Linked DNA regions of Actinokineospora baliensis. Each later gene encodes a partner of the first gene's protein in a complex. Links are inferred from orthologs where the notes say so. Each region holds a gene or a part of one and is shown in the gene's direction. Other genes may lie near its edges. The genes, in order: JOD54_RS16890 and JOD54_RS07980.

Region 1 (3,312 bases):
CCTGCAGATCGAGCAGCGGACCACCCCGGAGACCCAGCAGCTGACGTTGGCCGGTGACTACGACTTCATCTGGTACAACACGACGCGGGCCGACCCGGACATCCTGCGGCAGCTGTTCTCCACCAAGGCGGGCAACCGGAGCAAGCTGACCGCAGGCAACCCGTTGGACGCGGCGCTGGACAAGCAGGCCGCGACGGTCGAGGAGTCCGCGCGCAGGCCAGCGGCGGAAGAAGCGCAGCGGCTGATCGTGGAGCAGGCGTACTCGATCCCGGTGTTCGAGCTGACGCAGGTGTGGGGTCTTGGGCCCAAGACGCACGGGGTCGGGTTCGAGGCGTCGTCGCGGATGCAGCTGTTCGACGCCTGGATCGCCGGATGACGACCGGGGTTCCGCGCCGCCTGGCGCAGGCGGTGGTCGTGCTGTGGGCGGCGTTCACGCTGTCCTTCGTGATCCTCTACCTGTTGCCGGGCGACGCGGTCCTCGCCAAGCTCGGCGGTGAGGCGGGTACCACCGTCACCGCGGCGGACATCGCCCGCGAACGCGCCGCCTACGGGCTCGACGATCCGGTGGTGCTGCAGTACGGCAAGCGTTTGCTCGCTGCGGTACAAGGCGACTTCGGCAGGTCCATCGCGACCGGTGAGGACGCGGACGAGTTAGTGTTGAACGCGTTGCCCTCGACGCTGGCGATCACCGGGCTCGGCTTGGTGTTCGCCGTCGTGTTCGGCGGCGCCATCGCGATCGTCGGCACCTACACCCGGTCGCGGTGGCTGGGCAACCTGCTCGCGGCGATTCCCCCGCTGGGCAACTCGTTGCCCCCGTTCTGGGTGGGACTGCTGCTGATCCAGGTGTTCTCGTTCCAGTTGGGCCTGGTCCCGGCGATGGGGTCGGACGGTTTCGCGACGCTGGTGCTGCCCGCGGTGACGCTGGCGATCCCGACCGGCGCCATCATCGGGCAGGTGCTGGCCAAGAGCCTGCGCACGCAACTCGCCGAGCCCTACATCGAAGTCGTGCTGGCGAAAGGGGCGAGCAGGGCCAGGGTGCACTGGGGACACGCGCTGCGCAACGCGGCACTGCCCGCGCTGACCCTGGTCGGCGTGTTGGCGGGCAACCTGTTGGCCGGGTCTGTCATCACCGAGTCGGTGTTCTCCCGCGACGGCATCGGCCGGGTGACCGCCTCGGCCGTCACCGCGCAGGACATCCCGGTGGTGCAGGCGGTGATCGTGCTGGCGGCGCTGTTCTTCGTGCTCATCAACCTGGCGGTGGACCTGCTGTACCCGGTGCTCGACCCCCGGCTGTCCGGTCGGGTCACGGCGAAGGCGGTGTCGGGTGTCTAGTGTGGACCTCCGCGGCGGGGCGGGCTTCGCCCTGCGCCGTCCCGGCTTGGTGCTGTCGGTCGCGGTGATCGTGTTCGTGCTGCTGTGCGCGGTGGTACCGGAGTTGTTCACCTCGCACGACCCGATCGCGGGCGTCCCCGCCGAGAGGCTCCAAGGACCGTCGGCAGTGCACCTGTTCGGCACCGACGAGACGGGCCGGGATGTGTTCGCCAGGGTCGTGCACGGCGCGGCGCTGTCATTGCGGGCAACCACGCTCGCGGTCCTGGTGTCCCTAGTGGCCGGTGCCGCGCTCGGTCTGCTCGCGGCGGGCCGTGGTGGGTGGGTCGACTCGCTGGTGATGCGGGTGGTCGACGTCCTGCAGGCGGTGCCGTCGATCCTGTTGTCGCTGGCCCTGGTGACCGCGCTCGGGTTCGGCACGACGAACGTGGCGATCGCGGTGGGCGTGGCCAACCTGGCGACCTTCGCCCGGCTGATGCGCGCCGAAGTGCTGCGGGTGCGCTCCGGGGTGTACGTGGAAGCGGCGCGGGCGGCGGGGGTGCGTTGGCGCGGTGTGCTGTTGCGGCACATCCTGCCGAACTCGGTCGGCCCGGTGGTGGTGCTGGCGACGCTGACCTTCGGCACGACGGTGCTGGAGGTGTCGGCGCTGAGCTTCCTCGGCTACGGCGCCACCCCGCCCACCCCGGAGTGGGGTTCGCTGGTGGCCGGTGGGCGCAGTTTCCTGGCCACCGCGTGGTGGATGACGACCTTCCCGGGGTTGACGGTCGCGGCGGTGGTGCTGGCGACGAACCGGATCTCCCGGGCGCTCGACGGTGAACGGAGTCAGCTGTGACCGGCCTGCTGGAGATCCACGACCTCACGGTGTCCTACCACACCCGGTCCGGCGTGGTGCCCGCTGTGCGAAAGGCGAACTTGTCGGTCGCCGCGGGCGAAATCGTCGCGGTTGTCGGCGAATCCGGTTCTGGCAAGAGCACCACGGCGCACGCGGCGATCGGGCTGCTCCCGCGCGGTGGGCGGGTGGAGGGCGGGTCGATCACCTTCGCCGGTCGGGAGTTGACCGGGTTGTCGGACCGGCGGTGGCAGGAGGTTCGGGGCACAGACATCGCGCTGGTACCGCAAGATCCGACGGTGTCGCTGGATCCGGTGCGCCGGGTGGGCGACCAGGTGGCCGAGGTGCTGGTCGTGCACCGGTTGGCCACAAGGCGGGCGGCCGCGGCGGAGGCCGTGCACCTGTTGCGGCGGGCGGGGATCAGCGAGGCGGAGCGGCGGGCCAGGCAGTTCCCGCACGAGCTGTCGGGTGGGTTGCGGCAGCGGGTGCTGATCGCCATCGCGCTCGCGGGCAGGCCGCGGCTGATCATCGCCGACGAGCCGACCAGCGCGTTGGACGTGACCGTGCAGCGGGAGATCCTCGACCACCTCGAAGCCCTGGCGGCGGAATCGGGCACCGCGGTCCTGCTGATCACGCACGACCTGGGTGTCGCGGCCGACCGCGCGGCGCGGATCGTGGTGATGTCGCGGGGTGAGGTGGTGGAGACCGGGCCCGCTCGGGAGTTGCTGTCGACGCCGGAGCACGCCTACACCCGCGAGTTGTTGGCTGCAGCGCCAAGTCTGGCGCGGGAGCCACTGCGGCCCAGGAGGGACGCGGGTCCCGAAGTGCTGCTGGCGGTCAACGGTGTCGCCAAGACGTTCAACGGGCACACCCGCGTGGTTGACGACGTCTCGTTCACCCTGACCCGCGGGCGCACTTTGGCGCTGGTCGGGGAATCCGGGTCGGGCAAGACGACCACCGCGCGGATGGTGGTCGGTCTTGAGACCCCCACCGAGGGCACGGTCACCTTCGACGGCCACGACATCACCCGGCTCGGCCGAGAAGATCTACGCCGGTTGCGCCGCCGGTTCCAGCTGGTCTACCAGAACCCCTACGCGTCGCTGAACCCCCGCTTCACCATCGAGGACGTGGTCACCGAACCCCTGCGCGCCTTC
Region 2 (3,105 bases), 1.9 Mb from region 1 along the record:
GCCTGTCGATCATGGGCTTGCACAAGGCCGGAACCGCCCGGATCAGCGGCGAGATCCTGCTGGACGGGCAGAACCTGGTCGGCATGTCCCCGGACCGGGTCCGCCAGCTGCGCGGCAAGCGGATGGCGATGATCTTCCAGGACCCGCTCTCGGCGATGCACCCGTTCTACACGGTCGGCAGCCAGATCGTGGAGGCCTACCGGATCCACAACAAGGTCACCAAGGCCGTCGCCCGCAAGCACGCGGTCGACCTGCTCGACCGGGTCGGCATCCCGAACCCGAAGTCGCGGGTGGACGACTACCCGCACCAGTTCTCCGGCGGCATGCGCCAGCGGGCGATGATCGCGATGGCGCTCTCGTGCGACCCGGAGCTGCTCATCGCCGACGAGCCGACCACCGCGCTCGACGTGACCGTGCAGGCGCAGATCCTCGACCTGATCCGCGACCTGCAGGCCGAGTTCAACTCCGCGGTCATCATCATCACCCACGACCTCGGCGTCGTCGCCGAGCTGGCCGACGACATCATGGTCATGTACGCGGGCCGCGCCGTGGAGTACAGCACCGCGGCGGACATCTTCAACTCGCCGCAGCACCCCTACACCTGGGGCCTGCTCGGGTCGATGCCCAGGCTGGACCGGGAGCGCACCGAGCGGCTGCAGCCGATCAAGGGCACGCCGCCGAGCCTGATCAACGTGCCGGAGGGGTGCCCGTTCAACCCCCGGTGCGCCCACGCGGGTACCAACGGCGACCTCAGCTTCACGCTGCGCCCGGAGTTCCGCGACGTCGGCGGCGGTCACCACATCGCCTGCCACCTCGGTGCGGAGGACCGACTCCGCATCTGGGAGACCGAGATCAGGCCGAAGCTGTGAGCGAGGACGCCGTGAGCACCAAGACTGAGACCGCAGCGGCCGACCGCCGCCTCGGTGAGGACCTGCTGGTCGCGACCGACCTGCAGAAGCACTTCCCGATCCGGCGCGGCCTGCTGCAGCGCCAGGTCGGTGCCGTGCAGGCCGTCGACGGCCTGACCTTCACCGTCAAGCGCGGCGAGACGCTGTCGCTGGTGGGGGAGTCCGGCTGCGGCAAGACCACCACCGGTCGGCTGCTGACCAGGCTCATCGAACCGACCGGCGGTTCGATCACCCTGGACGGGCGCGACATCACGCACCTGTCCACCAGCGCCATGCGCCCGCTGCGCCGCGACATCCAGATGATCTTCCAGGACCCGTACGGCTCGCTCAACCCCAGGCACACCGTCGGCGCCATCATCGGCGCCCCGTTCCGCCTGCAGAAGGTCAAGACCGAACACGGCGTCAAGCGCGCCGTGCAGGAACTGCTCGAACTGGTCGGCCTGAGCCCCGAGCACTACAACCGCTACCCGCACGAGTTCTCCGGCGGCCAGCGGCAGCGCATCGGCATCGCCCGCACGCTCGCCCTGCGCCCCAAGGTGATCGTCGCCGACGAACCGGTGTCCGCGCTCGACGTGTCCATCCAGGCCCAGGTCGTGAACCTGATGGAGGACCTGCAGAACGAGTTCGACCTGACCTACGTGATGATCGCCCACGACCTGTCGGTGGTCAGGCACGTCTCCGACCGGGTCGCGGTGATGTACCTGGGCAAGATCATGGAGATCGCGGACCGCACCTCGCTCTACGAGCGCCCGATGCACCCGTACACCGTGGCCCTGCTCTCGGCGGTGCCCATCCCGGACACCTCCCGCCGGGACAACCGCGAACGCATCCGCCTCACCGGCGACGTCCCCAGCCCGATCAACCCCCCGTCGGGCTGCCGCTTCCACACCCGCTGCTGGAAGGCCCAGGACGTCTGCAAGACGACCGAGCCGCCACTGGTGGAGCTGTCGACCGGGCACCAGGCCGCGTGCCACTTCCCGGAGAACACCACCAAGCTGACCATCGACCCCACCGGGGCCGCTGGCTCGGCCGCTTGATCCGCTGATGTCGAAGGGCCCGCGCCGGGAACGGCGCGGGCCCTTCGCTTTGCGGCTCAGCGCTGGGAGCGGTTGACCGCCGAGACGACCGCGCGCAGGGAGGCGGTGACGATCGAGCTGTCGACGGCTACGCCCCAGAGGACGGTTTCGCCGATGGCGCACTCGACGTAGGCGGCGGCCCTGGCGTCGTCGCCGGAGGTCAGGGCGTGTTCGGAGTAGTCGAGGACCCGGACGTCGAAGCCGACGGAGGCGATGGCGTCGACGAAGGCCGCGATCGGGCCGTTGCCGACCCCGGTGACCTCGTGCTCGTCGCCCTCGACCGACACCACGGCGACGATCTCGTCGCGGCCGTCGCCGTCGTCGGAGATCCGGTGCCGGTGCAGGCGCAGCGGGGTGATCCGGTCCAGGTACTCGGTGGCGAAGACGTCCCACATCTCCTTCGGGGTGACCTCGCCGCCCTCGCTGTCGGTCACCGCCTGGATCACCTGGGAGAACTCGATCTGCAGCCGCCGCGGCAGCTTGAGCTGGTGCTCGGTCTTCATCACGTAGGCCACCCCGCCCTTGCCGGACTGGGAGTTGACCCGGATGACGGCCTCGTAGGAGCGGCCGACGTCCTTCGGGTCGATCGGCAGGTACGGCACCTCCCACTGGTGCTGCTCCAGCGGCACCCCGGCCTCGGCCGCGGCGGCGGCCAGGGCGTCGAGGCCCTTGTTGATCGCGTCCTGGTGGCTGCCGGAGAACGCGGTGAACACCAGGTCACCGCCCCACGGGTGCCGCTCGGCGACGGGCAGCTGGTTGCAGTACTCGACCGTGCGGCGGATCTCGTCGATGTCGGAGAAGTCGACCTGCGGGTCGATGCCCTGGCTGAACAGGTTCATGCCCAGGGTGACCAGGTCGACGTTGCCGGTGCGCTCGCCGTTGCCGAACAGGCAGCCCTCGATGCGGTCCGCGCCTGCCAGGTAGCCCAGCTCGGCGGCGGCCACCCCGGTGCCCCGGTCGTTGTGCGGGTGCAGGCTCAGGATCAGCGACTCGCGGTTGGGCAGGTTGCGGTGCATCCACTCGATCGAGTCGGCGTAGACGTTCGGGGTGGCCATCTCGACGGTGGCGGGCAGGTTGACGATCATCGGCCGGTCCGGGGTCGGCTGCCACACGTCCGCGAC

What was found.
Region 2: the proteins of JOD54_RS16890 (region 1) and JOD54_RS07980 are in contact, whole or in part, in a cryo-EM structure (PDB 8Z1Y), measured with the Escherichia coli proteins. The link is inferred for Actinokineospora baliensis from one-to-one orthologs.

The regions. Positions count from the first base shown.
Region 1 is NZ_JAFBCK010000001.1:3,562,267-3,565,578, reverse strand. What follows is about bases 244-3,242. They hold JOD54_RS16890 (ABC transporter permease), read left to right. Parts: upstream 244-1,324; coding sequence 1,325-2,161; downstream 2,162-3,242. Other genes in these bases: JOD54_RS16885 (dipeptide ABC transporter ATP-binding protein), read left to right, coding at 2,158-3,242; JOD54_RS16895 (ABC transporter permease), read left to right, coding at 373-1,332; JOD54_RS16900 (ABC transporter substrate-binding protein), read left to right, coding at 244-376. Also shown: more of JOD54_RS16900, read left to right, coding at 1-243; more of JOD54_RS16885, read left to right, coding at 3,243-3,312. UniProt on the Escherichia coli protein: Part of the ABC transporter DppABCDF involved in dipeptide transport. Responsible for the translocation of the substrate across the membrane.
Region 2 is NZ_JAFBCK010000001.1:1,679,586-1,682,690, forward strand. Bases 121-2,912 are described here. They hold JOD54_RS07980 (ABC transporter ATP-binding protein), read left to right. Parts: upstream 121-880; coding sequence 881-1,945; downstream 1,946-2,912. Other genes in these bases: JOD54_RS07975 (ABC transporter ATP-binding protein), read left to right, coding at 121-869; leuA (2-isopropylmalate synthase), read right to left, coding at 2,002-2,912. In the rest of the region: more of JOD54_RS07975, read left to right, coding at 1-120; more of leuA, read right to left, coding at 2,913-3,105. UniProt on the Escherichia coli protein: Part of the ABC transporter DppABCDF involved in dipeptide transport. Responsible for energy coupling to the transport system.